DNA from 4 places in the Variovorax sp. EBFNA2 genome. Region 3 is predicted to be linked to each of the others. Evidence: predicted binding sites of a transcription regulator. Region 3 holds the regulator's gene; each other region holds the start of a gene.

What was found. The regulator LexA, encoded in region 3, represses DNA repair genes until DNA is damaged. The targets are predictions, from matches to a motif close to ACTGTATNNNNATACAGT.
Region 1: the regulator LexA is predicted to act here: its motif matches at 5,100-5,117, upstream of RZE79_RS10075 (PA0069 family radical SAM protein).
Region 2: the regulator LexA is predicted to act here: its motif matches at 1,852-1,869, upstream of recA (recombinase RecA).
Region 4: the regulator LexA is predicted to act here: its motif matches at 5,002-5,019, upstream of RZE79_RS03820 (putative DNA modification/repair radical SAM protein).

What each region holds. Positions count from the first base shown of each region.
Region 1 is NZ_CP138496.1:2,171,278-2,178,521, forward strand. It holds gene RZE79_RS10035 (tripartite tricarboxylate transporter substrate binding protein) at 1-571, shown strand, start outside; gene RZE79_RS10040 (aromatic ring-hydroxylating dioxygenase subunit alpha) at 597-1,946, shown strand; gene RZE79_RS10045 (DOPA 4,5-dioxygenase family protein) at 1,943-2,290, opposite strand; gene RZE79_RS10050 (DUF4166 domain-containing protein) at 2,298-2,915, opposite strand; gene RZE79_RS10055 (methyltransferase domain-containing protein) at 2,912-3,895, opposite strand; gene RZE79_RS10060 (DCC1-like thiol-disulfide oxidoreductase family protein) at 3,926-4,183, opposite strand; gene RZE79_RS10065 (DCC1-like thiol-disulfide oxidoreductase family protein) at 4,183-4,359, opposite strand; gene RZE79_RS10070 (MarR family transcriptional regulator) at 4,428-5,021, opposite strand; gene RZE79_RS10075 (PA0069 family radical SAM protein) at 5,156-6,250, shown strand; gene RZE79_RS10080 (TolC family outer membrane protein) at 6,258-7,244, opposite strand, start outside.
Region 2 is NZ_CP138496.1:6,363,703-6,370,946, reverse strand. It holds gene RZE79_RS29965 (hypothetical protein) at 1-534, shown strand, start outside; gene RZE79_RS29960 (response regulator transcription factor) at 561-1,235, opposite strand; gene RZE79_RS29955 (helix-turn-helix domain-containing protein) at 1,301-1,786, opposite strand; gene recA (recombinase RecA) at 1,933-3,045, shown strand; gene recX (recombination regulator RecX) at 3,102-3,575, shown strand; gene RZE79_RS29940 (SRPBCC family protein) at 3,544-3,984, shown strand; gene yiaA (inner membrane protein YiaA) at 3,997-4,437, opposite strand; gene RZE79_RS29930 (hypothetical protein) at 4,551-5,285, shown strand; gene RZE79_RS29925 (bestrophin family ion channel) at 5,419-6,369, shown strand; gene argC (N-acetyl-gamma-glutamyl-phosphate reductase) at 6,453-7,244, opposite strand, start outside.
Region 3 is NZ_CP138496.1:3,086,091-3,093,334, forward strand. It holds gene RZE79_RS14425 (oxepin-CoA hydrolase, alternative type) at 1-128, opposite strand, end outside; gene RZE79_RS14430 (3-hydroxyacyl-CoA dehydrogenase) at 159-1,679, opposite strand; gene RZE79_RS14435 (MFS transporter) at 1,813-2,973, opposite strand; gene RZE79_RS14440 (D-2-hydroxyacid dehydrogenase family protein) at 2,978-3,985, opposite strand; gene RZE79_RS14445 (hypothetical protein) at 4,153-4,536, opposite strand; gene lexA (transcriptional repressor LexA) at 4,681-5,364, opposite strand; gene RZE79_RS14455 (asparaginase) at 5,438-6,424, shown strand; gene adk (adenylate kinase) at 6,458-7,114, opposite strand.
Region 4 is NZ_CP138496.1:853,984-861,227, reverse strand. It holds gene RZE79_RS03840 (ABC transporter ATP-binding protein) at 1-631, shown strand, start outside; gene RZE79_RS03835 (amidase) at 659-1,837, shown strand; gene RZE79_RS03830 (cupin domain-containing protein) at 1,894-2,337, shown strand; gene RZE79_RS03825 (UdgX family uracil-DNA binding protein) at 2,274-3,716, opposite strand; gene RZE79_RS03820 (putative DNA modification/repair radical SAM protein) at 3,728-4,981, opposite strand; gene RZE79_RS03815 (LysR family transcriptional regulator) at 5,090-6,004, opposite strand; gene RZE79_RS03810 (3-hydroxyacyl-CoA dehydrogenase NAD-binding domain-containing protein) at 6,160-7,244, shown strand, end outside.

The DNA.
Region 1 (7,244 bases), 910 kb from region 3:
GAGCGGCCTCCAGAACGTGGCGCAGCTCGTGGCCGGTGCCAAGGCCGGCAAGGCTCTCACCTACGGCACGCCGGGTGCGGGCTCGCCGATGCACATCGCGGGCGAGCTCTTCAACAAGGACGCCGGCATTGCCGTCGCGCATGCGCCGTACCGCGGCGTGGCGCCGGTGGTCAATGACACGCTGGGCGGCCACGTGAGCGTGGGCTGGATCACGCCCGGCGCGGTGGCGGCCCACATCACCGCCGGCAAGCTCGTGCCGCTGGCCGTGGCCGAACGCCAGCGCACGAAGCTGATGCCCAACGTGCCCACGTTTCTCGAACTGGGCTATCGCGACATGGACGTGAGCGCCTGGATGGGCCTGCTCGGGCCGAAGGCGATGCCGGCCGAGGTCGTGCAGACGCTCAACCGCCACTTCAACGAGATCCTGAAGATGCCCGACGTGCAGGCCCGCATGGCCGCGCTGGGCATCGAGCCCGTGGGCGGCGCGCCGTCCGTGCTGGCACAGCAGATCAGCGACGACGACCAGCGCTTCGGCAGGCTGGTGCGCGAGTTCGGCATCCGCGCCGATTGACGACAGACAGACAAGGAGACGAAGCATGTTGAGCGAAGAAAAGAACCGCCTGCTGACCGAAGTCGGTCCGGGCAAGCCCATGGGCGACTACCTGCGCCGCTACTGGCACCCGATTGCCGGTGCCAGCGAGTTCGACGACAAGGCCGTGAAGCCGCTGCGCATCCTCGGCGAGGACCTGGTGCTCTACAAGGACCTGAGCGGCAACTACGGCCTGGTCGACCGCCGCTGCCCGCACCGCAACGCCGACATGTCGTATGGCTATGTAGAGAAGTGCGGCCTGCGCTGCAGCTACCACGGCTGGCAGTACGACACGAGCGGCCAGTGCATCCACCAGCCCTTTGAAGAAACGCTGGACCCCGATGCGCGCATGCGCAAGAACACGAAGATCAAGGCCTACCCCGTGCAGGAAAAGGCCGGCCTGCTGTGGGCCTACATGGGCCCGCAGCCCGCGCCGCTGCTGCCCGACTGGGAACTCTTCAACTGCAAGAACGGTTTTGCACAGGCCGTGTTCGCCGAAATTCCCTGCAACTGGTTCCAGTGCCAGGAGAACTCCATCGACCCCGTGCACTTCGAATGGACGCACAACAACTGGACCACGCGCCTGCAGGGCGACGAAGGCCCCTACGTGCCCACGCACCTGAAGCTCGCGTTCGAAGAGTTCGAGCACGGCTTCGTCTACAAGCGCCTGCGTGGCGGCGAGCGCGAAGACAACGTCATGTGGACCACCGGCCGCGTCACGCTGTGGCCCAACGGCTTCTTCCTCGGCCATCACTTCGAGTGGCGCGTGCCCATCGACGACCACCACACGCTGAGCGTGCTGTGGGTGCTCAGCCGCGTGCCCAACGAGCAGGAGCCCTATGTGCAGGAACGCATTCCCTCGTGGTACGGCCCCATCAAAGATTCGGTCACGGGCCGCTGGATCACCAGCCATGTCGCCAACCAGGACTTCGTGGTCTGGGTTGGGCAGGGCACCGTGACCGATCGCACGCGCGAGAAGCTGGGCCAGAGCGACAAGGGCATCGTGATGATGCGCCGGCGCTTTTTTGAAGAACTCGAGTCGATGCAGGCCGATCCGTCGCACGAGCCCAAGGGGCTGATTCGCGATCCCGAAAAGAACCGCGACGTGTGCCTGCCGTCGGCCTGCCGCGACGAGATGCTGCACGGCCTGCCGCGCGCCGAACTGGCTGCGCATCCGCTGCTGGGGCCGTACCTGAAGGACTTCTTCGGACAGGCCGGTCAGCCTGACGATGTGCGTGCGGCGTATGAGAAGGCCATCGGGCAGAAGGTCGAGGGCGCGCAGTTCTTCAAGGTGCACGGCGGTGCGTCGGACGCCGAAGTTGAAACGCAGGACGCGGCCTGCCGCGATGCGGCCTAGCGCCGGAACATCCGCAGGTCGAGCGCGCTCTCTTCGCCCAGCCACATCGCATGCGCCGTGTGGTCCGCGAAATCGTCGCCGGTCACGCCGTGCACGAACACGTCGAGCCCGTTGCGATTGGCGTCGAGCCAGGCGATGACCTCGTCGAACTCGGCGGCGTCGAAGGCCAGCTGGCAGCTCCAGTGCGGATGCGGGCCGACGAGGCGTTCGTGCACGCGGCCGACCACCACCATCAGCTCGCGGCCGGCGCGCTCGCTGAGTTCGCGCGCCTGCGCCAGCGTGTCGGGCGCGAAGTAGATGTGGGCGTGGTACTGGGCGTAGAGGTTTTCGGGGCGGCGCGGCATGGTGCGCTCATTGTGAACCGAGGCGGAAGCGGCCGCTGTAGCGGAACACGTCGCCGAACCAGCGATGGCGCAGCAGCATCTTCATGGTGAAGTGGTCGGGGTCGGTCGGGTCGGGCCGTTCCTCGACATAGGCGGTGCCGAGAAAGAGGCCCAGTGGCAGCGGAATGCGCAACCCCGCAATGCGCCAGATGTAGCCCTTGTCGCGGAACACCAGTGCGCCGTCTTCCGCACTCACGGCGAGCCGCATGCCGATGCCGAAGCGCACGAACTCGATCACCTCGCCGCCTTGCGAAGGCGCGGCTTCCATGTGCGAACGGAAGTGAAAGGGCGCACGACCCGCGAAGTGAAAGATGCGGTCCCAGTATAGGTGCGGGTCGTCGGCGCGGCAGCGGTAGTGCACCTCGATCGGCACGTCGGTGCCGGTGTGCGGCACCAGCGCGCCGACGAGGCGGCCGAAGGGCATGAGCAGCGCGGCCCACGGTGCGTGGTGCACCTCGTGCATGGCGCCGTGCACGCACACATGCTCGGCCGACAGCGGCGTCATCGCGTAGTGCCGTCGGATCACGTCGCCGAGGTGCGCCCATGCGGGGCCGAGCGCCTGCTGGATCAGCGGCGTGGCGCTCATGCAGCAGTGCTTTCGTCGGCCTTGCGCGTGGCGCTCACCATGGCGTAGTCGAAGTCGCGCCAGAACATGCCCAGCGCGAGCGCGCAGTAGCTGGCCACGATGTGCTTGCGGCGCCACGGGCTGAGCTTGCCGCGCGCCTTCCAGAGCTCGGCCAGCGTGAAGCGCGTGGCCAGCACCGGGATGTGCAGCGCGCTGGGCGCAACGCGCCAGCGCAGCGACTTCACTTCGATGTCGTCGAAGCCGTGGGCGCGCAGCGCCGCGATGAAGTCTTCGCGCACAGCGAGTGTGGGCACGGCCCAGCTGTCGGCCCACAGGCGGTGCAGCCAGCCCGCGAGGCGGCCCGGCTGGCGGCGCAGCAGGAAGCCGTCGACCACCACCAGCCGCGCGCCGGGCTTGAGCAGCCGGGCGGCCTCGCGCACGAAGTCGGCCTTGGCGGTGCCTTCGGCGTAGCAGGCGCTTTCGAGTGCCCAGGCGCCATCGGCCTGGGCGGTGGGCAGGCCGGTGCGGGTGTAGTCGGCCTCGACGTGCGCGACGCGGTCGGCCACGCCGGCGCGGGCGTCGAGCCGTGCGGCGATGCCGTTCTGCACCGGCACGTTGGTCACGGTGACCGCATGCAGCGCGGGATCGTCGCCGACCAGCGTGCGCGAGGTGGCGCCCGCGCCGCAGCCGAGGTCGAGCACGCAGCGCGGGCCGGTGGTGGCCGTGTCGAGCCGCAGCGCGCGCCCGACGGTGCGGTTCATCTCGATCAGCATGCCTTCGCGCCGCAGCGGGTTCAGGCCCAGGCGCCAGAAGCCGAAGTGCATGTTGTAGCTGGGGCTCCAGGCGCGATAGTCGTCGGCGACCTCGGTGAAATAGTCCTGCGTGTCCTCGCGGCTCACGTGGCCTTCGACTGCAGGCGGCGCAGGCGGCGCAGGCGGCGCAGGCGGCGCAGGCCGCGCGGTGCCGGGCAGGCGGAAGTCGGGCTGGAAGACGTCGGGCATCGAAACTCCTTCAGGCGATGGTGAGTTTGTTCAGAGCTTGCAGTGGTCGTCGGCGCAGGTGGTCGGCGCGATCGCACCGTGCCCTGCGAGCCGCAGCACCAGCCAGCGCGGCAGCCGGTAGCGGTTGCGGGCCAGCACCGCGTAGGCGCGGTCGGCCAGCCGGCCGACGACCGGCAGATCAAGCACCGCGCCACCGGCCGGCAGGCCCACCGCGGCGCGGCAGGCGCGGATGGCGTTCACGCCCACGCGCAATTGGCCAGCGGCATCGACTGCGTGCAGCGAACGCATCAGCGCGTCGCGTGGCGCCGGGGGCCATCCGCGAAACCGGTGGGCGAGCAGTCGACCAGGCGCAGCCGACCGTCGTTGTCGCGCGCCTGCATGGCGCCCATCTCGGCCGTGCACAGCGGGCAGGTGGCATCGAAATAGACGGTGAGTGGGTAGGTGGCGGGGGCGAAGCGGGTCATGGTGTTCTTGGTTCTCGATATTTCAGTCAAAACAGAAATGAGAAGGCAAAAAAAGGACTCGGCCTTTCTCAGATCATCGGCAGGCTGGCGTGGTGCGCGTCGGGGTCGTCGCCCTTGTCGGGGGGCGGTGGCGGTGCGCTGTCGCCGCGCACGAACTTCTGCACGCTGGCGCCGAGCGTGAGCACCTTGTCGAGCGTGCCGGGCGACAGCCGCAGCATCTCATCGGCCCAGGTGGCGAGCTTGGTCATGAGGTCCATGGTGGAGCGGATGCGGTCTTGCGCATCGGGCGGCTCCTTCTGGAAATCGGGGCTGGCAACGATCTCGCGCAGCACACGGATGGTGGGGTCGAACTCGCGCTCCTTGCGCTCGCGCACCACGGTGCGGAACAGCTCCCACACATCGACGCTGGTCTCGAAATAGTCGCGCCGGTCGCCCAGCGTATGGGTGATGCGCACGAGGTTCCAGGCCTGCAGTTCCTTCAGGCTGTTGCTGACGTTGGAGCGGGCCACGCCCAGCGTTTCCGAGAGCTCTTCGGCGTGCATCGGCCTGCCGTGCGCGAACAGCAGGGCGTGGATCTGCGAGACCGTGCGGTTGACGCCCCACATGGAGCCCATCTCGCCCCAGTGCAGAACGAACTTGCGTTGAATGTCGGTGAGTTCCATGGCGTCGAGTTTAGGAATTCCTTGATTTCTGTCAAGACAGAAACAAAAAACGATGCATGGCCGGCGCAAAAGTGAAATACTGTATGAATAAACAGTTATTCAACTTGTTTCCTGCCTCCTTCCAAGGACTCGCCATGCCCGCCGCCCAGATTCCCATCCACATCGTCAAAGGCCGTGGCGCGGCCACGCGGCTCGCGCACCGGTTCTCCAAAGACGAGCGCGACGCCTTCGACGACGGCTGGGGCACGCTGGAAGAAGGCGAGGCCGAAGCCGCCGAACTGATGCCGCTAACCACCGAAGTGCGCTTCGAGGACGTGAAGTCGGTGCTCAGCAGCAACGAGTCGCCCGACATTCCCTTCGACCGCTCGCTCAACCCGTACCGCGGCTGCGAGCATGGCTGCATCTACTGCTTTGCGCGGCCCACGCACAGCTACCTGAACCTCTCGCCCGGCCTCGACTTCGAGACCAAGCTCATCGCCAAGCGCAACCTCGTCGAGGTGCTGCGCGCCGAACTAGGGCGCAAGAGCTACCGCCCCAGCAACCTCGCCATCGGCACCGCGACCGACTGCTACCAGCCCATCGAGCGCGAGCTGCGGCTCACGCGCGGCGTGATCGAGCTGCTGAGCGAGGTGCGCCACCCGTTCGCGCTCATCACCAAGTCGAGCGCCGTGGAGCGCGACCTCGACCTGATCGCGCCGATGGCGGCCGACCGGCTCGCGGCCGCGTACGTCACCATCACCACGCTCGACGGCGAACTGGCGCGCAAGCTCGAGCCGCGCGCCGCCGCGCCACACCGGCGGCTGCGCACCATCCGCACGCTGGCCGAGGCCGGCGTGCCGGTGGGCGTGAGCCTGGCACCGCAGATTCCGTTCATCACCGAGGACATGGAGCAGGTGCTCGAAGCGGCCTGGGAGGCCGGCGCGCGCAGCGCCTTCTACACCGTGGTGCGGCTGCCGTGGGAGGTGGCGCCGCTCTTCAAGGAATGGCTCGCGCTGCACTACCCGCAGCGCGCCGAGCGCGTCATGGCGCGCATCCACGAGATGCGCGGCGGCAAGGACTACGACGCCGACTTCGCCACGCGCATGAAGGGCTCAGGCCTGTGGGCCGACCTGATTCATCAGCGCTTCCAGAAGGCGACGAACCGGTTGGGCTTCAACCGCGAGCGGATTGCGCTCGACACCTCGGCCTTCCGGCCGCCGGGCGCACAAGGGCAGGGCAATCTGTTCTGAGGGCAGGTCAGCGCGTAAGCCAACCGTTGATCTCGTCAATGACGTCGGCCTTGGCGCCGCCCGCGAGGGCCTGCAACCGTATGCGCGACAGCAGGTAGACGAAGCGGGCCTGCGCCAGGTCACGCTGGGCGGAGACCTTCAACTGGTCCGCGTTCAGCACGTCAGGCAAGGTGCGGCTGCCGGCCTCGAACGAGCGCTGGTTCGACAGCACGACCTGCTCCGCGGAGCGCACCGCCTGCTCCAGCGCCTTGACCCTCAGCACGCCTTCGGTCACGCCGCGGAACTCACGGTGCAGCCGCACCCCGAGGTCGCGGCGCAAGGCTTCGAGCGTCTCTTCGGCCCGCTGCTGGTTTGCGAGCGCCTGCCTCACGGTGGAACTCACATAGCCGCCCGAATACAGAGGAATGGTGAGCTGCACGCCGATGGACCGGTTGGTGTAGCGGGTCTTGATGCTGGTGATCGTGTCGCTGTCGTTGCGGGACCACTGGGCGACGGCGTCCAGGGTCGGGTAGTGGCCCGCCTGTGCCTTGTCCAGCTCATGCTTCGCAGCTTCCACCTGGGCGGCGAGCGACTGAATTTCCGGGCTGGTGAGTTCGGCCTGCGCGATCCAGTCTTCCACCCGGTCGGGCGTCGGCCGCACGAGCTGCATCCGCGACGGGTCCAGCGGCGCGAGCCCGTCGATCGGGCGATTGACCAGGCTCTGGAGCTGCCTGCGCGTGAAGTCCAGGTTCTGCCGCGCTTCCAGTTCCTGCGCCACGTTGAGGTCCAGCGCCGCGCGTGCTTCGTCGATGTCGGTGCGCGTGCCGAAACCCGCGCCGAGCCGCTTCTGCGCGGCATCGAACTGGGTCGTGAAGGCCGTCTTCTGCGACAGCACCAGCGCGAGATGCTCCTCGGCCAGCAAAGCCTCGAAGTAGGCGCCGCTCACCCGCACGCCGACGTTCTGCAGTTCGCGTTCAAGAATGGCCTCGGCATCGTCGACCTGCGCCTGCGCCTG
Region 2 (7,244 bases), 3.2 Mb from region 3:
GAGTTCTCTTTTCTCAGCGTCTCGCAGGTCACCGGCTCGGGCACCTTCGCGCCGAAGAAGACGATGAACGGCACCTACGCCTACGGCACCCGCGACCCGGCAGATTTCGGTCCCCTGACCTACACCATCGAGAACGCGTTGGCGGTGTCGCAGGCGAGCGTGGTCGGCACGTGGTCCAACAACGACAGCAGCCTCGGCGTGACGGTCCAGGTCGACGACAAGGGCGTGTTCACCGGCACCACGAGCGGCGTGGAGATCGGCCAGTGCACGCTCTCGGGCACCGTCGCCCTGGCGCAGCCCGGCTCGGCCAAGAACATGTACGCGCTCAAGCTGAAGGCGGTGAATGCCGCGACGGCCAGCAAGGACGACTGCCAGCTCACCCTTGCCGCCGCCGGTTCCTACGTCGGGCCGGCGGCCATCGGGCTGGTGCCGGCGGGCGTGTTCGAGAGCAACGGCTACTTCCGCAGCCTCATGTTCCTGATCCGTTCGAACACCGGCGCCACGCTGCTCGTCGGCCTGCGCAAGCAGCCCTGACGGTGTTCTGCGCGGGCGGGGCACGCTCAACCGGGAATCTTCTCGAGGCAGTAGCCCAGCCCGCGCACCGTCGCGATGCGCACCGGTCCTTTTTCGATCTTCTTGCGCAGGCGGTGGATGTAGACCTCGATGGCGTTGATGCTCACCTCTTCGCCCCATTCGCACAGCCGGTCCACCAGCTGGTCCTTGCTGACCAGCCGGCCGGCGCGCTGCAGCAGCACTTCGAGCAGGCCCAGTTCGCGCGCCGACAGCTCGATCATCTTGCCGTCGATGGTCGCCACCCGGCCGGCCTGGTCGTAGACCAGCGGGCCGTGGCGGATCGCGTTGCTGGTGGCGCCCATGCCGCGCCGCGTGAGGGCGCGCACGCGCGCTTCGAGCTCCTGCAGGCTGAAGGGCTTGGCCATGTAGTCGTCGGCGCCGTGGTCCAGGCCCTTGACGCGCTCCTCGACGCTGTCGGCGGCGGTAAGCACCAGCACGGGCAATTGCGAACCGCGCGCACGCAGGCGCTTGAGGATCTCGATGCCGTGCAGGCTAGGCAGCCCGAGGTCGAGGATCAGCAGGTCGAACTCGCTGTGGGTCATGAGCGCGGTGTCGGCCTGCGAGCCGTTGGCCACATGATCGACCGCCGCGCCCGAGGTGCGCAGGCTGCGCAGCAAGGCATCGGCCAGCACCTGGTCGTCTTCGGCAATCAGTATCCGCATGTGCGCCACCTCCGGCTCAGTCAGTGTCGGCGCCCCTCGGCGCGCGTTGTCCCATGACGCGAAGTCTAGCCCGCCGTATAGGCCTCGAGTCCGATGGTTACCACGGTGGCAATCTCGTCGCCCACGCTGGCGCGGAACTCGCGCTCGGCCTGCGTGACGGCGCGGCGGAAGGCGTCCAGCCAGGCCAGCCCGTCGGCCGTGAACAGCACGCGCCGCGCGCGCGCATCGAGCGGGTCGGGCCCGCGCGTGACCAGCCCCCAGGCTTCGCACTGATCGACCAGCGTGCCCATGGCCTGCTTGGTCATGCCGGCGCGCTCGGCCAGCTCGGTCAGGCGCGAGCCCTCGCGTGCCAGGTGCCGCGTGATGTGGATGTGCGCGGCGCTCACCTGCGCACGCGCCGCGAGGTTCGACAGCGCCAGCGGCACCTCGATGTCGTGCGCCATCAGCGCCAGCACGCGCTCGTCGAAGCGGCGCATCGCATGGCCCAGCAGGCGGCCCAGGTGGGTCTGCCGCCAAGCGTCGGGATCGGTCGGAAAAGCGAGGTCGGACATGGCGCCAAATGGTAAGCCAAACTGACCATAAAGTGGGTTTGCAAACTGCAATGAGCCCCTACACTACTGTTCAAGCATCCAGCCTGTGATTAAAAGCAGATGGATGAATCCCGACACAAACCGTTGATATTCAAGGAGATTTCCACATGGACGCAGTCGTCAAGGGCGCAAGCATCTCGGTCGCCAACAGTGAAAAGGCCAAGGCCCTGCAAGCCGCGCTGGCCCAGATCGAAAAGCAGTTCGGCAAGGGCACGATCATGCGGCTCGGCGAAGGCGAGGCGCTCGAAGACATCCAGGTGGTCTCCACCGGCTCGCTGGGCCTGGACATCGCCCTGGGCGTCGGCGGCCTGCCGCGCGGCCGCGTCGTTGAAATCTACGGCCCGGAATCCTCGGGCAAGACCACGCTCACGCTGCAGGTGATCGCCTCCATGCAGAAGCAGGCCGGCACCTGCGCCTTCGTCGACGCCGAGCACGCGCTCGACGTGCAGTACGCCCAGAAGCTCGGCGTGAACCTGTCCGACCTGCTGATCAGCCAGCCCGACACCGGCGAGCAGGCGCTCGAAATCGTCGATTCGCTGGTGCGCTCGGGTGCTGTCGACCTGATCGTGGTCGACTCGGTCGCTGCGCTCACGCCCAAGGCCGAAATCGAAGGCGAAATGGGCGACTCGCTGCCCGGCCTGCAGGCCCGCCTGATGAGCCAGGCGCTGCGCAAGCTCACGGCCACGATCAAGAAGACCAACTGCATGGTCATCTTCATCAACCAGATCCGCATGAAGATCGGCGTGATGTTCGGCTCACCCGAAACCACCACCGGCGGCAACGCGCTGAAGTTCTACGCCTCGGTGCGCCTGGACATCCGCCGCATCGGCACCATCAAGAAGGGCGACGAAGCCATCGGCAACGAAACCAAGGTGAAGGTGGTAAAGAACAAGGTGAGCCCGCCGTTCAAGACGGCCGAGTTCGACATCCTGTTCGGCGAAGGCATCAGCCGCGAGGGCGAGATCATCGACATGGGCGTCACGGCCAAGATCATCGACAAGTCGGGCGCCTGGTACGCCTACAACGGCGAGAAGATCGGCCAGGGCCGCGACAACGCCCGCGAGTTCCTGCGCGAGAACCCCGACCTGTCGCGTGAGATCGAGAACAAGGTGCGCGAATCGCTGGGCATTCCGCTGCTCGCAGCCGATGCCGGCAGCGAACCCGAGAAGGCCGAGAAGCCCGCCAAGGCCTCGAAGGCCGACAAGGCGGCAGCGGAGTAAGTTCGACAAGGCGGCCGTCGCGCAGTGCGCGGGCCGCGTGAGCGCCCCACCCCCGCATGGCTTTCAGCGCCCCCTCCCTCAAAGGCCGCGCCCTGCGCCTCCTGAGCCAGCGCGAGCATTCGCGCACGGAGCTGGAGCGCAAGCTGGCCAAGCACGAGGAAGAGCCCGGCACGCTGGCGAAGGCGCTCGACGAGCTGGCCGCCAAGGATTTCATCAGCGAGCCGCGCGTCGTGGCCTCGGTGCTGAACCAGCGCGCGGCCCGCTCGGGCGCGTTGCGCGTCAAGCAGGAGCTGCAGGCCAAGGGCATCGCGCCTGAAGCCATCGCCGAGGCGGTGGCCGGTTTGCAGGAGACGGAAGTCGCGCGCGCCACGGCCCTGTGGCGCCGCCGCTTCGATGCACCGCCGGCTGATGCCAAAGCGCGTGCGAAGCAGATGCGATTCCTGATGGCGCGCGGTTTCTCGGGCGCTGTCGTGTCCAAGGTGCTCAGGAGTGATTTCGATGACACAAGCGACGACAACCCCGACGAATGAAGGCGGCGCGCTCTCCCGCGTCATCACGCAGCGTGTGAACTGCGAATGGCGCGACGCCTATGCGCTCGCGTCCGACCCCAAGCGGCTGCCTGACTGGGCCAGCGGCCTTTCGAAAAGTGCGCTGGTGCCGCACGGCGACCACTGGGTCGTGCGCACGCCCGAAAGCGGCGAGGCCCGCATGCGCTTTGCGCCGCCCAATGAGTTCGGCGTGCTCGACCACTGGGTGGCGCCCGAAGGCGTGCCCGAGGTCTACCTGCCGTTTCGTGTGATCGGCGTGGCGCCGGGCGTGTGCGAGTTGCAGTTCACGCTGCTGCGCCAGCCGCACATGGACGACGCAGCCTTTGCGCGCGATGCCGACTGGATCGCGCGCGACCTGCAGGCCCTGCGCCGCCTGCTCGAGGCGGGCTGAGCCGGGTCTGGCTTACTCCGCGGCGGCGACTTCGTCGGCCAGCGGGTTCTCGGCCTTGTACGAGGCGATGTCGCGCACGTTCTTCTGCACCGCCACTGCGCCGAACAGGCTCAGCAGGAAGGCCATGGCGTAGAAGCCTTTTTCGCTCGCGGCCAGCGAGGCGTTGAACAGGCCCACGGCCAGCAGGCCCACCGACAGCAGCAGCGAGACCCAGCACAGGCCGAAGTAGATGCCCGTGACCGAAATGCCTTCGAGCCGGTCGCGCACCGTCTTTTGCAGCGACACGGCGGAGAACAGGCCGTACATCAGGATGGTGAAGTAGTAGCCCTTCTCGTTGAGCTGCATCGCGGCATTCCACAGCCCGAGCAGGTAGACGATGGCACCGATGATCAGCGCGGCCCAGGAGGCGGCGACGAATGCAGCGGTCGGTTTCTGAAATTTGACGGTTCCCATGGCGATCCTCCTCGTTGTTGTGTGGCGCGATTATGGTGCGGGAAGGCGGTGGCATGATCGCCGGCGACCGGCCTCCCAGGAGGCGGCTTTCCAAAAAACCGGAGGAACCGTTCATGTCGTCACAACCCGCTCGTCCGCAGTCTCTCGTTCGCACCGGCGCCAAGGCCGGCTTCGCCTTCGCCGGCTCGGCCATCAAGGGCGCGCTGATCGGCCTGTTCCTCGGCGGCGGCGTGTTCTTCTATTACCTGAGCCAGCTGCAGGGGCCCGGCAACACAGCCGCGCGGGCCGGCGGTGCGGGTGCCATCGTGGCCCTGATCACGTCGCCGCCGCTGCTGGTGGCCGTGCTGCTGGCGTTGTTCGTTGGCGTGTACTTTCTGCTCGGCGTGCAGCAGGGCCGCGCCCGCGCAATGCAGCACGTGGTGGTGGCGCGCGGCGAGGCCGTCTCGCAGCGGCTCGGCGACGCGATCGCGGGCCGCATCGAAGCCATGCCGCGCACCCACGGCGGGCTGCAGCGCGTGGCCGACTGGTTGTCGCCCGACGCCCTGTGCCAGCAGCTCGCGCCGATGCTCGGCGAAGGCCGCGCCGTGCGCACCGTGGTCGGCTTCGTGCTGGCCCGCCTGCCCCTGAGCGAGATGCTGGCCGAGTGGCAGCAAGAGCGTGCCGCGCACGGTGCAGCCGCACCGGCGACGGGCGAAGGCGCTGCGCAAGATCCCGCGCTGCGCGCGCTGCTCACGCGCCGCATCCACGAGGTGCTGCAGGACATGGCGACGCCTTCGCGCACGCTGTTCTACATCGCGCTGGCCGTGCATGCGGCCTTGCTCGGCGTCGGGCTGTGGCTCGTGCGCTGAGCCCGACCGTCTTCGTTGGGCTTGGGGCGCGCAGCCGCCCTCGCGCTGACGCCTCGGCCACAATGAGCGCCCGCGCAGGCCTTGCGGCATGCGCGGCATCCATGCCTCCCCGTCTGCCCCTCCCCTCGCTTTCATGATCGTCCGGAAACGCCCGTCCGGGCTCAAGCTGTTTCTGTCCTGGCGGGGCTCCGTCCTGCCGCGCATCGCCGCGGCGCTCGCGCTCAACGTGATCGTGGCCATCGTCGTCACGGTGCTGCACGGGCGCTTCGGCTCGATCAAGATTCCGCTCGGCACCGTGCCCTTCGCGCTGCTCGGCTTGCCGCTGGCGATTTTCCTGGGTTTTCGCAACACCGCGGCCTACGACCGCTTCTGGGAAGCGCGCAAGCTCTGGGGCGAGGTGATCCTGCGTTCGCGCAACCTGGCGCGCCAATGCCAGAGCCTCATCGACGGCGATGCGCCGGTGAACGCCGGCGCCGACACCGTCCGTCGCCTGGACGATCTGCGCGTGTGCATGACCTTGCGCGCCGCGGCTTTTGCCCATGCGCTGCGCCACCAGTTGCGCGGCACCGACGCCGCCGCCGACACCCAGCCCTTCCTGCGCGAAGCGGAATGGCAGGGCCTGACGCAGGTCGCCAACCGGCCGCATGCGCTGCTGATGCACATGGGCGCCGACCTGCGCGAAGCGCTGCGCGCGCGACGCATCGATCCGGCGCTGGCGGCGGGCGTCGACGGCACGCTGTCGGCGCTGAGCGCGGCGGCCGCGTCGTGCGAGCGCATCCTCAGCACGCCCATTCCCTTTTCGTACACGCTGCTGCTGCACCGCACGGCGTACCTCTACTGCTACCTGCTGCCCTTCGGGCTGGTGGACTCCGTCGGATTCATGACGCCGGTGGTGGTGCTGATCGTGGCCTACACCTTCTTCGGCCTGGACGCGCTCGGCGACGAGATCGAGGAGCCCTTCGGCACCGAGTCGAACGACCTGCCGCTTGAGGCGCTGTGCCGCACGCTCGAGATCGACCTGTGCCAGTCGGTGGGCGCTCCGGCGCCGGCGCCGATGGTGCCGGTCGATTACTTCCTGCGCTGACGTCCGCCCCAGGGGCCCGACGGAAAGCAAAAAGGCCGGTCCTTGCGGGCCGGCCTTTCGGGTCTGTCAGCGGTTGAAGTGGCTCAGAGACCGAGCATCAGCTTGAGGTTCTGTACCGCAGCGCCGCTGGCGCCCTTGCCCAGGTTGTCCAGGCGCGCGATCACCACGGCGTGGCGGTGGTCCTCGTTCGGGAACACGCGGATCTCGAGGGTGTTGGTGTCGTTGAGTGCCAGCGCGTCGAGCTTGCCGTCGTCGGTCGGCGGCAGCACCTTCACGAACTGTTCGGGCGTGTTGCTCTTGGCGTAGTGCGCGGCCAGCGCGTCCTGCAGGTCGCCGGCCTTGGGCTTGCCGGGCAGCAGGTCGAGGTGCAGCGGCAGCTGGACCAGCATGCCCTGCTTGAAATTGCCCACCGACGGAATGAAGACCGGCCGGCGCGTGAGGCCCGTGTAGGTCATGATTTCGGGGATGTGCTTGTGCTTCAGGCCCAGCGCGTAGGTCTCGAACAGCGGCGCCTTGCCGGCTTCGTAGTCTTCGATCATCGTGCGGCCGCCGCCGGAGTAGCCGCTCACCGAAGGCAGCGACACGGGGAAATCGGCCGGCAGCAGGCCCGCATCGACCAGCGGACGCACCATCGCGATGGCGCCGGTGGCGTAGCAGCCGGGGTTGCCGACGCGGTCGGCCTGGGCCACCGCCTGCCAGTGGCCTGCGACGAGTTCGGGGAAGCCGAAGACCCAGCCCGGCGCGATGCGGTGGGCGGTCGAGGCGTCGATGATCTTGGGTTTCTGGCCCGGGAGCTGATCGATCAGCGCGACCGATTCGCGCGCCGCGTCGTCATGCAGGCACAGCACCACGAGGTCGACGCCCGCCATCAGCTC
Region 3 (7,244 bases):
TCGGCGCCGTTCAGCGCCTCGATGCCGGCGGCATAGATCTCGGGGCCCAGTGCATTGCGCTGGGTCGGGTTGACGATAGTCAGCACCATGGTGCTGCCTTCGCTGGTGCTCTTGAGTTCGGCGGTCATGGCGTGTGTGCCTGTTCGTTCGGTTGTTATTTATTCTTCTTCGTGCAGCAGGCTCAGGCCCAGTGCGCCGCGGCGGCGCAGCCACGGGCTCGGGCGATAGCGCGGATCGCCGTACACGGTCTGCAGGTTGAACAGCACCTCGAGCATGTTGGTCGGTCCGTAGAGGTTGCCCATGGCGAGCGGGCCGCGCGGATAGCCCAGGCCCAGCTGCACGGCGGTCTCGAGGTCGGCCGGCGTGCACACGCGCTGCTGGCACATGTCGGCGGCGATGTTGACGATGGCGCCGATCACGCGCTGCGTGACGAAGCCGCCGCTGTCGCGGATCACGCTCACGGCCTTGCCGTCGCGTGCGAAGAGGGCATGCGCGGCGTCACGCACGTCGCGGCGGGTGGCCGGGTTGGTGGCGAGCACGCGGCGCCTGGTGGCGGCGTCATCGATCAGCATGTCGATGCCGACGGTGCGCGTGGCGTCCAGCCGCTCGACGGCCGCGACCGTCGTCACGTCGAAGCCCAGCGGCGCGACCAGGATGATCGACTGCGGTGCGGGGGCGCTGCCGGTGTCGATCTGTGCACCCAGCGTGTTCACCAGGCGAAGCAGCTCGGCGCGACGCGCGGCACGCGGCGACACCCAGACCGCGGGCGTGCCCTCGACCACGGGCGCCGGTGCTTCGGGCGTCTGCTGCATCACGCCGTTGTCGTAGCGGTAGAAACCTTCGCCGGTCTTGCGGCCCAGCGCGCCGGCAGCCAGGCGCTGCGCGGTGATCACGCTCGGGCGGAAGCGCGGCTCTTCGAAGTACTGGTGGTAGATCGACTCCATCACCGGGTGCGACACGTCGAGCGCCGTCAGGTCGAGCAACTCGAACGGGCCGAGGCGAAAGCCGGCCTGGTCCTTCAGGATGCGGTCGATGGTGGCGAAGTCGGCCACGCCTTCGCCCACGATGCGCAGCGCCTCGGTGCCGTAGCCGCGGCCCGCGTGGTTGACGATGAAGCCGGGCGTGTCCTGCGCCTGCACGGCGCTGTGGCCCATCTGCGTGGCATAGCCGGCCAGCTGCTGGCAGACCTCGGGCGAGGTCTTGAAGCCCGCCACCACCTCGACCACCTTCATCAGCGGCACCGGGTTGAAGAAGTGAAAGCCCGCAAAGCGCGCGGGGTGCTGCAGGCCGGCCGCGATGGCGGTGACCGACAGCGACGAGGTGTTGGTGACCAGCGTGGCGGTGGGCGCGACCACGTCCTCGAGTTCGCGGAACAGCGTGCGCTTGACCTCGAGGTTCTCGACCACGGCCTCGACCACGAGCTCGCAGCCCGCGAGCGCCTGCATGCCGTCGACCGCCTTGACGCGCGCCACGTAGGCGTCGCGCGTGGGGGCGTCGATCTTGCCCTTCTCGTGCAGCTTGTTCCATTGGGCGGCGAGGGCTTCGCGGCCGCGCTCGGCGGCGCCTGCGAAGCTGTCGAGCAGCAGCACTTCGCTGCCGGCCTGGGCGGCGATCTGCGCGATGCCGCGCCCCATGGCGCCGGCGCCGATCACGCCGATTCGGGGGTAGTTCACTGTCATGGGATCAAGGTTCTCATGGGTTGGTGGGTGTCCGGGACGGCCGCGCCGGCGCGGGTGCGCGACGCGGACGGAAGCTCCGATTTTGCAATCTCGCGGGAGGCCCGCGCCCCGGGTGTTACGCGGGGCATCGGAATCAGGCCGGACGGCGGCTGCGGTCGATGGCGATGCTCAGGCCCATGGCCAGCAGCATCAGCGTGAAACCGACCCGGCTCATCCACTCGGTGGCGTCGTTCGCCAGCAACCAGCCGCCGAGCGCCGCGCCCAAAGCCTGGCCGATGTAGATGCCCGAGCTGTTGAGCGCCACCGAGCCCGGCGCCAGGGCGGGCGCCAGCCCCACCAGCCGCGCCTGCTGCGAGGAGTTGGTGGCAAAGCAGCCCAGGCCCCAGGGCACGAGCACCACCGCGAGCCATGCCAGCGTGCTGGCCAGCGGCCACAGCAGCAGGCTCAGCGCGATCAGCCCGGTCGTCAGCAGCACCATGCGCCCGGCGCCGACGCGGTCGATGTAGCGGCTCACGACCATGTTGCCGAGCAGGCCGAAGGCGCCGAACAGCGCCCACATCAGGCTCAGCGTGTTGGCGTCGGCGCCGAAGCCCTGCTTGAGCAGCGGGCCGAAATAGCTGAACAGCACGAACTGGCCGATGCCCTGCAGCGCCGTGACCGACACGATGCCCATCAGCACCGGGCTGCGCAGCACACGCGACCAGGCAGCGGCCGTGAGCGCGGCGGGCCGGATGCCGTTGGGCAGTGTGAGCCACACCGAGGCGGCGCTCACGACGCTGAGCGCCGCGATGGCCATGAAGGCCATGCGCCAGCCCAGATGGCCGCCGATCAGCGCGCCGATCGGCAGGCCCAGCACCGAGGCGACCGACCAACCGAGAAAGACGAAGGTCACGGCGCGCCCGCGCTGCTCGGGCGGCACCAGCATGCCGGCGCAGGCCGCGGCCTGGGGCGTGAAGATGGCGGGCGCGATCACCGTGAGCATGCGCACCGGCAGCAGCGCGCCGAAGCTGGGCATGAGCGCCGCGACCACGTGCCACGCGGCGTACCAGAGCAGCGTGAGGGCGAGCAGCTTGCGGCGGTCCCAGCCGGCGACTGCGGCGGCCAGCAGCGGGGCGCCCAGGCACATCACGAAGGCGGCAGCAGTGATCAACTGGCCCGCCGTGGCAACCTTGATCGCCAGCGAGACGCTGATTTCATTGAGGGTGCCGGGCACGACCATCACGCCCGTGCCGATCACGAAATTGCCGGCCAACAGCGCCCAGAGCGCGCCTCGCTGCGGCGCGGGCCGGCTCATGCGTTCACCGCCGGACCTGCAGCGCGCCGGGGTTCACGATGTTCGTGGGGTTGCCCTTGATGAAGCTCACGACGTTGTCGAACGCCTGGCCGAAGTAGCTCTCGTAGCTTTCCTGCTCGACATAGCCGATGTGCGGCGTGCAGATGCAGTTTTCGAGGCGCAGCAGCGCATGGCCCTGCAGCGGCGGTTCGCTCTCGAACACGTCGATGGCCGCCAACCCGGGGCGTCCACGGTTGAGTGCGGCCAGCAGGGCATCGGCCTCGACCAGTTCGGCGCGCGACGTGTTGACGAACAGCGCCGTCGGCTTCATGCGGGAGAGGTCTTCGAGCTTGATGAGGCCCTGGGTGTCCTCGTTGAGCCGCAGATGCACCGACAGCACGTCGGCCGCGGCAAAGAATTCGTGGCGGTTCTGTGCCACCTGGAAGCCGTCGGAACGCGCCTTGGCGCAGCTGGCCTCGCGGCCCCAGATCACGACCTGCATGCCGAAGGCCTGCCCGTAGCGCGCCACCAGCTGGCCGATGCGCCCGTAGCCCCAGATGCACAGCGTCTTGCCCTTGAGCACCGAGCCCATGCCGAAATTCGGCGGCATCGAGGCCGACTTGAGGCCCGACTGCTGCCAGGCCCCGTGCTTGAGGTTGCTGATGTACTGCGGCAGGCGACGCATGGCCGCCATGATCAGCGCCCAGGTGAGCTCGGCAGGTGCCTGCGGCGAACCCGAGCCTTCGGCCACCGCCACGCCGCGCTCGGTGCAGGCCGTGACGTCGATGTGGCCGCCGACGCGGCCGGTCTGGGAAATCAGCTTGAGCTTGGGCAGCTTCTCGATCAGTTGGCGGGATATCTGGCTGCGCTCGCGGATGAGCACGATGACGTCCGCATCCTTGAGGCGAACCGACAGTTGGCCGATGCCCTTGACCGTGTTGGTGTAGACCTTGGCGGCATAGGCGTCCAGTTTGGCGGCGCACTGCAGCTTGCGCACGGCGTCCTGGTAATCGTCGAGGATCACAATGTTCATGGCATGCCATTGTGCCTCGCAGCATTGGCAGGTCGCACGTGTGAACGTTTGGATACCCGGTGCCCGATGGCGCCCGGGAGGCTTGTTTCAGGCCGTTGTCGGTGAATCCGCCGTGCTCATGGGGTGTGCGCAGGTCGCGCAGGCACAGCGGGTTCGTTCGCACTTTCTCAGTGCAGGTGGCTGGGGCGGTGCGTGCCGCTCCCGGTTTCCGCGGCTTCCAGTGCCGCGAGCCGCTCGAGCTCGGCGCACACGTCGGCCATGCGGCCGGAAATCACGACCCGGTTGGCGCAGCCGCGCTGCGTGCCTTGGCGGTCGACCACGCGGACCACACGCAGCGGGCGGGCGGGTGTGGCTGCAGTGGATGGCGATGTTGCTGGCGCAGGGCTGCCCGCGGTGCGTGCCGTGCAGGCCGGGCGGATGGCCACGTAGCGCAAACCAGCGGCAGCGTCGCTGCTGTCACCGCGTGACGGGCGGCGGGCGGGCATCCAGCGGGTGGCCAGCGATTGCAGGGGCGACCAAAGGTCGGCGATGGCAAGGAGGGCGATTCCCATGTGAACTCCAAAAAAGTATGAGGTTGAACACAGGCAGGATTTCTTGAATCGGCCGCAACAGGGTGATGGCGACTTCGCGCCATACGCCCGCCACCTGTCGCGGCCGGATGAGGTGCTGCTGCGTGTGGGCAGCAAGCCCAGGACCTACATCAGCATGGTGTTGCGGATGAGGCCGACCGCGAGGCCTTCGATTTCGAAGGGCTCGCCGGGTTGGACGAAGATGGTCGGGTAGTCGGGGTTCTCGGCGTGCAGCTCGATCACCTGCTTGTTGCGCTTGAGGCGCTTCACGGTGACTTCTTCGCCGAGACGGGCCACCACGATCTGGCCGTTGCGCGCTTCCTTGGTGGCCTGCACGGCGAGCAGGTCGCCGTCCATGATGCCGGCGTCGCGCATCGACATGCCGCGCACCTTGAGCAGGTAGTCGGGCTGGCGCTGGAACAGCGTGTTCTCGACGTAATAGGTCTGGTCGACATGCTCTTGCGCAAGGATGGGCGAACCCGCCGCCACGCGACCGATGAGCGGCAGCGCGAGCTGGGCCATGCCGGGCAGCGAGAGCGAGAACTGGTTGCCTTCGCGGTGGCGCGTTTCGTGGAGCGAACGCAGCGCATCGCCCTTGAGGCGGATGCCGCGCGAGGTGCCGCTGACGAGTTCGATGACACCCTTGCGGGCCAGGGCCTGCAGGTGCTCTTCGGCGGCATTGGCCGACTTGAAGCCCAGCTCATTGGCGATTTCGGCGCGCGTCGGCGGCGCACCGGTGCGTGCGATGGCGGCCTGGATCAGGTCCAGGATCTGCTGCTGGCGGGCGGTAAGCTTCACTGCGAACTGCATAGTGGTTTCCTTGCGGCACTGGCTAGATATCCAGTACCTGTATTTTTAACCAGTTTTCAAAAGTTGACAAGCCATGACTCATTCCTCTTTGTCCGAGACGCGCCGCGTGGTGGTGCTGGGCACCGGCGGCACCATTGCCGGCAAGGCCGCCACCAGCGGCGACAACATCGGCTATACAGCGGGGCAGGTGGGTGTGGCGGACCTGCTGGGCGGCATCGAGGCGCCGGCCGACGTGACGCTGGTCGCGGAGCAGGTGGCGCAGCTCGACAGCAAGGACATGGACGCCGACACCTGGCGCCAACTGGCCGCGCGCTGCGCACACTGGCTGGCGCAGCCTGACTTGGCGGGCATCGTGGTCACGCACGGCACCGACACGCTGGAGGAAACCGCCTTCTTCCTGCACGCCGTGCTGGCGCCGGCCAAGCCCGTCGTGCTGACCTGCGCGATGCGTCCGGCAACGGCCCTGTCGCCGGATGGTCCGCAGAACGTGCGCGACGCGCTCGTGGTGGCTTCGACACGGGGCGCGCAGGGCGTGACAGTGGTGTGCGCGGGCACGATCCACAGCGGCCTCGATGTGCAGAAGGTGCACACCTATCGCCTCGATGCCTTCGCGTCGGGCGATGCGGGGCCGGTCGGCTATGTGGAAGAGGGCGAGGTGCGGCGTGTTCGCGCGTGGCCGCAGGGAGCGTCGCTCGACGCTTCAAGGTTGGAGGCGGTGTCGAAACCGTGGCCCCGCGTCGAGATCGTCGTGAGCCACGCGGGCGCAAGCGGTGCGATCGTCGAGGCGCTCCTGCTTCCGTCGGTTGAACCCTTGCGCGGGCTGGTCGTGGCAGCAACCGGCAACGGCACGGTGCACCACGCCCTGGAAGCCGCGGCGCTGAAGGCGCAAGCCGCCGGCGCCGCGGTGCTGCGCGCCACGCGCTGCGCGAACGGACGCATCCTGCCGAAACCCGGTGACGGGCTGCGGGATGCAGGCGCACTCACGCCGGTGAAGGCGCGGGTCGCGCTGGTGCTGGAACTCTTGGGAGTGGCCGCCCTGCCAGAGTCGGAAGGCGGATAGGAGAGCGGCTGACGGGGCAGCCGCTGCTGAAAATCAGCTGTTCAGTGCGGCCAGGGCGCGCTGCGTGATCTCGTCGACCGTGCCCACGCCCTGGATGGCGCGGTACTTCGGCGCGGCGGCCGGATCGGCCTTGGCCCAGGTCGAGTAGTACTCGACCAGCGGACGGGTCTGCTGGCTATACACGTCGAGCCGCTTGCGCACGGTCTCTTCCTTGTCGTCTTCGCGCTGGATCAGCTCTTCACCGGTCACGTCGTCCTTGCCTTCCACCTTCGGCGGATTGAACTTGACGTGGTAGGTGCGGCCCGATGCCGGGTGCGAGCGGCGACCGCTCATGCGTTCGATGATGTCGCCGAAGGGCACGTCAATCTCGAGCACGTAGTCGAGCTTGACGCCGGCTGCCTTCATGGCATCGGCCTGCGGAATGGTGCGCGGGAAGCCGTCGAACAGGAAGCCGTCGTTGCAGTCGGGCTGCGCGATGCGTTCCTTCACGAGGTTGATGATCAGGTCGTCGCTGACCAGTGCACCCGAGTCCATGATCGCCTTGGCCTGCAGCCCGAGGGGGGTGCCGGCCTTGACGGCGGCGCGCAACATGTCGCCGGTCGAGATTTGGGGAATGCCGTATTTCTGGCAGATGAAGGTCGCTTGCGTGCCTTTGCCTGCTCCGGGCGCGCCCAGCAAAATAAGTCTCATGGTGTCCTCGGAAGGTTCTTAGATTTTGTGTCGCGCCCCATGCGCACCCTCAGGCGCGCCGAGGCGGAATTGCGTCGAGGATAGCATGCGTGCCCGTGACAAATTGCCGCCGTTCCCCTCGGGGCGGCGG
Region 4 (7,244 bases), 2.2 Mb from region 3:
GAGCCAGGCCGAGGCGCAGCAACGCGCGCTGGCGCTGTTCGAGCGCGTGCGCATTCCGAGCCCCGAACGGCGGCTGCAGGCCTACCCGCACGAGATGTCCGGTGGCATGCGGCAGCGCGCCATGATCGCGCTCGCCCTCGCCTGCAAGCCGCAGCTGCTGCTGGCCGACGAACCGACCACCGCGCTCGATGCGACGGTGCAGATCCAGATCCTGCTGCTGCTGCGCGAGCTGCAGCGCGACCTCGGCCTGTCGGTGATCTTCGTCACGCACGACATCGGCGCGGCCGTCGAGGTGGCCGACCGCATCGCCGTGATGTATGCGGGCCGCATCGTCGAGGAAGGCACGGCACGCGAGCTGATCCGCTCGCCGCGCCATCCGTACACGATCGCGCTGCTCAAGAGCCGCGCGCATGGGGCGCTCGCACGCGGCACGCGGCTGGAAACCATCGGCGGTGCGCCGCCCGATCTTTCGGCGCTACCGCCCGGCTGCTCCTTCGCCGAGCGCTGCGCGCTGGCCAGCGATGCCTGCCGCGCCGCACAACCGCCCGTGGTCGAGCTTGCGCCGAACCACCGTGCGCGCTGCATCCATACGGATGCCGCAGCGGCCATTGCGCCCGTGCTGGTCGCCTGAACCTTTCACCCTTTCGATCCCACCACCATGCCGTTGCACGACCCCGCCCACGCCTTCGTTCCGTACCCCGATGCGCCGGTGGCGCGCGCCTCGACGGGCCCGCTGGCCGACCTGAGCTTTGCCGCGAAGGACCTGTTCGACGTGGCTGGCTATCCCACGGGCGGCGGCAACCCGATCGTGCTCGCGATGTCGGGCATCAAGACCCGCACCGCGCCCACGGTGCAGAAGCTGCTCGATGCCGGTGCGCGCTTCGCGGGCAAGACCGTGACCGACGAGCTCGCGTTCTCGATGAACGGCAACAACGCGCACTTCGGTGCGCCGACCAACGGCGGGGCGCCGCTGCGCATCACGGGCGGCTCGTCGTCGGGCTCGGCTTCGGCGGTGTCGTCGAATCTGTGCGACTTCGCGCTCGGCACCGACACCGGCGGCTCGGTGCGTGCGCCGGCCAACCACTGCGGCCTGTATGGCCTGCGCCCGACCCACGGCCGCGTGAGCCTGGAAGGCGCGCTCGACCTCGCACCCAGCTTCGACACCTGCGGCTGGTTCGCGCGCGACATCGGCACCTTCGCGCGCGTGGCCGATGTGCTGCTAGACGCCGACGCAGCCGCCCTGCCCGAACGCGTGCGGCTGCTGCGGCCCGACGACGTCTGGGCGCTCGCCGTGCCTGCCGCGACCGAAGCGCTGCAAGGCGCGGCCGATCGCGTGCAAGGCCTGCTCGGCCCGGCGAAGGGCACGACCGTGGCGATGGAGTCCTTCGACGCGATGTACTGGCACTTCCGTTACCTGCAGTCGCGCGAGGCTTGGCTCACCGACGGCCCGCTGATCGAGCGCTACGCGCCGCCCCTGGGCCCCGGCGTGGCCGAACGCTTCGCGTGGTCGCGCGACGTGACCGATGCGCAGGTGGCGACCGCGCGCGTGTTCCGTACCGCGTTTCGCGCGCACCTGACCGAACTGCTCGGCACCGACGGCGTGCTGCTGATGCCGACCATGCCCGACATCGCGCCGCTGCGCAGCGACACCGAGACGGCGATGGAGGATTACCGCAACCGCGCGATCCGCCTCTTGTGCATCGCGGGGCTGGCGGGGTTTCCGCAACTGTCGATGCCGCTCGCCACGCGCGATGGCGCGCCGCTTGGCCTCTCGCTGCTGGGTCCGGCGGGATCGGACCGGTCGCTGATCGCGCTGGCCGAGCGCATCGCGGGCTGATACAGGGCCATGCGGCCTGGGTTAGGCTGCTGTTCCCACGTCCGCACAGAAGCGCCATGTCGAACAACACCCAGGTCACCACCCCCAAGGAAATCGCCGCCTCGCTCACCGAGTTCTGGTCGCCGCGCGTCGTCGCAGAAGTCGACGACGCCTACATCAAGGTCGCCAAGGTCCACGGCTCGCTCGCGTGGCACAGCCATGACGACGAAGACGAGCTGTTCCTGGTGCTCAAGGGGCGCCTGCGCATCGAGATGGAAGCGGGCCCGGTCGAACTCGGCGAGGGCGAGATGTTCGTCGTGCCCAAGGGCGTGCGGCACAACCCGGTCGCCGACGAGGAATGCCACCTGATGCTCATCGAGCGCAAGACCACGCTGCACACCGGCAGCACCGTCACCGAGAAGACACGCTCGCTCGCGGACCAGCTGCGCCTGTCTGATCAGCGCGACGCGGCAGCAACCGTGCCGCGCGCGCGTTCGAGGTCGTCCAGCCAGCGGGCATAGGCCTCGGCGCGCTCGCCGTCCGCGAGCCGCAGCAGCGCCGAGGGATGCAGGGTCACGAACACCGGCCTGCCATCGCGGCGCTCGTGCAGCCACGCACCGCGCTCGGCCTGCACCGCCACCGGCCGGCCCAGCAATGCACGCGCCGCCGTGGCACCGAGCGCCACCAGCCCTTCAGGCCTCACGAGCGAGATCTCGCTGTCGAGCCAGTGCGCGCAGGCGTCGGCCTCGCGCTGCGCCGCGGTCTTGTGGATGCGGCGCTTGCCGCGCAGTTCGTACTTGAAATGCTTGACGGCATTGGCGAGGTACACGCTGTCGCGCGCCCAGCCCAGTTGCGCCATCGCGCGGTCGAGCAACTGGCCCGCCGGGCCGACGAAGGGGCGGCCCGCCAGATCTTCCTGGTCGCCGGGCTGCTCGCCGACGAGCATGTGCCGCGGTGCGAGCGGGCCTTCGCCGCACACGGCCTGCGTGGCGAGCGCGCCGATGGGGCAGGCGCGGCAGGCATGCGCGGCTGCGCGCAACTCGCCCAGGTCGGCGGGCGCCACGCCCTCGGCCGGCCGCACATGCAGCGCGATGGGCGCGCGGATGCGCCGTGCGGCGGTGGGCGGCGCATCGATCATCGACTGGCTGCGCGCCTGCGCCGCGTCCGTGAGCGGCTGGATCAGCGCGGCCTCGGGCAGGTTGTGCCAGTAGCGGCGCGGCATCTCGCGCCGCATCATCGCGACCTTCAGGCGCGCCGGGTTGAAGATGTGCTCGTAGTAGGTGAGCCAGAGCTGCTCGCCCGCATCGGGCGACGGCTTCTCGCGGCGGTCGGCGCCATCGCGAAAGGCCAGCGCCTCGCCATTCCATTCGACACAACGCTCGGGCGTGAGGATGGCCCAGCGCATCTGCGCGAAGCGGCGCGCGAAGAACGGCGCGTTGGCCTCGACGATGTGGTGGTCGGGCTCGAACCAGGCCACGTGGCGCTCGAGCCCGTCGTCGCCCATGACGCGGGTGAAGCGCACGAAGGCGCGCATCTTGTGGATGTCGCGGTGCACGGCCTTGGCCATCAGTTGCGCCTGCATCATGTCGGCGTCGAGCGGATCGTGCCGCAGCGCGGGCTCGTGCGCGAGGCGCCACAGCAAGCGGTACATCAGGGCGAAGCGCTGCGGGTCGCGGTGCAGGATCAGGTCGCCGCACAGCGCGATAAAAGACGCGGGCACGGCATGCGGCGTCCCGGCGATGAGCGGTGTTGGCGACACCTCGTTCGCCTCGTCGAACAGACCGGCAACCCGCTCCCCGTTCCATTCGACCTGCGCCGGCGGCACGCCCCCGGCCAGCAGCTGCCGCGCGTGACGGCGAAAGGCGTCGAGATCGATCGGGTCATCGAGCCGCACGTGCATCGCAGGCCTGCTCAGAACAAGGCGGCTTGCGTCGGTTGCGCGGCAGGTACCGCCGCCGCCATCGCACCCGCCGCGGGCCGGTGCCCATCGGCCACCACGAACGGCAACACCTTGCGCGCCGGCACATGCAGCCGCCGCAGGTCGTCCGCCCGCACCCGGCGCACGCGCCGCGCCTGCAGCAGCCGCTCGACCGCCTTCACGCCCAGCCCCGGCACGCGCAGCAGCATCTCGCGCGGCGCATGGTTCAGGTCGACCGGAAAACGCTCGGCATGCGCGAGCGCCCAGGCCATCTTGGGATCGACATCGAGCCGCAGCAGGCCATCGGGCGCGGCCACGATTTCCTGGTGCTCGAAGCCGTAGAAACGCATGAGCCAATCGGCCTGGTAGAGCCGGTGCTCGCGCATCAGCGGCGGCGCGACCAGCGGCAGCGCGCGCGCCGCATCGGGGATGGGGCTGAAGGCCGAGTAGTACACGCGCTTGAGCTTGTAGGCGCCGTAGAGCGTGGCGCTGGAGGCGAGGATGTGGCGGTCGTCGGTGGCGTCGGCGCCCACGATCATCTGCGTGCTCTGGCCCGCGGGCGCGAAGGGCGGCGGCCTGGCGGCGGTGGGCGCGGCGCCCGGCAGCGCGCGGATCGGCACCACGCGGCGCGCCTCCTCGCGCGTGTCGTCGATGCGCAGCCGCAGCCGCGCCATCGACCGGCGGATCGCGCTCTCGTCCTTCTCGGGCGCGAGCGCCTGCAGGCCTTCGGTGGTGGGCATCTCGACGTTGATGCTGAGCCGGTCGGCATAGCGGCCGGCGCGGGCGATGAGCTCGTCGCTGGCGTCGGGAATGGTCTTCAGGTGGATGTAGCCGCGAAAGTCGTGCTCTTCGCGCAGCTGGCGCGCCACCTCGACCACCTGCTCCATCGTGTGGTCGGGCGACTTGATGATCCCGCTCGACAGGAACAGGCCCTCGATGCAGTTGCGGCGGTAGAAGTCGAGCGTGAGCTGCACCACCTCCTCGACGCGGAAACGCGCGCGCGGCACGTTGCTCGAGGCGCGGTTGACGCAGTAAAGGCAGTCGTACTGGCAATGGTTGGTGAGCAGCACCTTCAGGAGCGAGATGCAGCGGCCGTCGGGCGCGTAGCTGTGGCAGATGCCCGCGCCCTCGGTCGAGCCGATGCCGCGTCCGCCGAGCGAGTCGCGCGGCTGCGAGCCGCTGGACGCGCACGAGGCGTCGTACTTGGCGGCGTCTGCGAGGATGGCGAGTTTGCGCTGGATATCCACGGTTGTGCTCGGCTGAAAATACTGTATGAATATACAGTTTTCGAGAGCCCCTGTCGGAAGAAGTCGCACGCTGGCGCCGGCACCGGGCATGCCGGCCGGGCCAGTCGTCTACTGCGGCGACTGCGCCTCGGCTTCTTCCGGCCGCACCCGCGCCAGGATGAAATCGATGAACGTCCGGATCGCCCGCGTGTGCTGGCGGTTCGGCATGTAGAGCATGAACATCTGGGTGCCGAAGATCGACAGGCGCCAGTCGTCCAGCGTGGTCACCACGTCGCCGCGGCGCACGTCTTCCTGCACCACGTAGTCGGGCACGAGGCCCACGCCCAAGCCCGCGAGGATGGCCTGGCGCAAGAACAAGAAGTTCTCCGAGATCAGCGTCGGCTCCAGGATCACCTCGCGCCGCGTCTCGCCCTGGTAGGCCGAGATGCGCAGCTGCCTTCCGATGACGGCCGCCGTGACCACCGGCGTGGCGCGCAGTGCGTCGAGCTGCACGGGCAGCGGGTGGCGCTCGGCGTACGCGCGCGTGGCGCAGGCCACATAGCGCACCGGGCCCATCTCGCGCGCCACGAGGTTCTGCGGCGGCTCGGGGATCACGCGGATGGCGATGTCGACCTCGTCGCGCAGCAAATCCTCGATGCGGTTCTCGAACACCACGTCGAGCACGATGCCGGGGTACTGGCGCTTGAAGTCGATGAGCCAGTCGGCCATCACGAGCTGGCCGTAGCCGCTGGGCACGCTCAGGCGCACGCGGCCCTGCAGGCCCTCGCCCAGCGCGGTGACCGACTCGCGCGCCGCGAGCAGCTCGGTCTGGATGGCCACGCCGTGCTGGTACAGCCGCAGCCCGATCTCGGTGGGCTCGGCGCGACGGGTGGTGCGCCGGATCAGCTGCGCGCCGACCGAGCGCTCCAGCTGGTTCAGGTGGTAGCTCACGTTGGCACGGGTCATCTTGAGCCGGCGGGCCGCCGCGCTCAGGTTGCCCGCGTCAAGGATTTCCACCAGCAAGGTGAGCGATTGCAGGTCCATGGGGGGATTGTGTCAAAAATTCTTTGACAGTCTGTCAACCACCTATGCAATTGTCAAAGCCGAGATACCGGCCAAGAATGCAGGGCTCCCCAGAGCCCCGGACCCCTCGGCTTCACGAGGGCCTGCCACGCAAGCAAGAGACAAGCGACACGCACATGGCCACCCCCACTCCCAGCCCTTCCACGTCCAACGGTCCCGTCACCTTCCAGCGTCAAGGCGACGTGTGTGTGGTGACCATCGACAACCCGCCCGTCAACGCCCTGGGCGTGGATGTGCGCCGCGGCCTGGCCGCCGCCATCGACGCAGCCGAGGCCGACAGCGGCGCCAAGGCGGTGCTGATCGTCGGCGCGGGCCGCAACTTCATCGCCGGCGCGGACATCCGCGAGTTCGGCCAGGCCCCGCAGCAGCCCTCGCTGCCCGAGGTCTGCCTGAAGATCGAGAACTGCACCAAGCCGGTGGTCGCCGCCATCCACGGCGCCGCGCTCGGCGGCGGGCTGGAGATCGCGCTGTCGGCGCACTACCGCCTCGCCTCGCCCACCGCCAAGCTCGGCCTGCCCGAAGTGGCGCTGGGCCTGCTGCCCGGCTCGGGCGGCACGCAGCGTGCACCGCGCCTCATCGGCGTGAAGCCCGCACTCGAACTGATGCTCAGCGGCCGCCATGCAGGCGCGAAAGAAGCGCTGACGCTCGGCCTCGTCGACCGCCTCGCCGCAGACGCCGACGCACGCGCCGAAGGCCTCGCCTACGCGCAGGAACTCGTCGCCGCGAACGCGCCGGTGCGCCGCACCCGCGAAGCCGCCGGCCTGGCCGACAAAGACGCTGCCCGCGCCGCCCTCGACGCCGCGCGCACCGACACCGCCAAGAAGAGCCGCGGCCTGTTCTCGCCGATGAAGATCATCGACGCCGTCGAAGGCGCACTCACGCTGCCCTTCGACGAAGGCATGGCGCTCGAACGCCAGCTGTTCCTGCAGTGCATCGACAGCCCGCAGCGCGCCGGCCTGATCCACGCCTTCTTCGCGGAGCGCGAAGTGCTGAAGGCGCCCGAGACCCGCTCGGCCAGCCCGCGCGCGCTCGCCTCGGCCGGCATCGTCGGCGGCGGCACCATGGGTGCGGGCATTGCCGTGGCCATGCTCGACGCCGGCCTGCCCGTGACCATGGTCGAGCGCGACGAGCCCAGCCTGGCGCGCGGCCGTGCGCACGTCGAGAAGGTGTACGACGGCCTCATCGCCAAGGGCCGCATGAC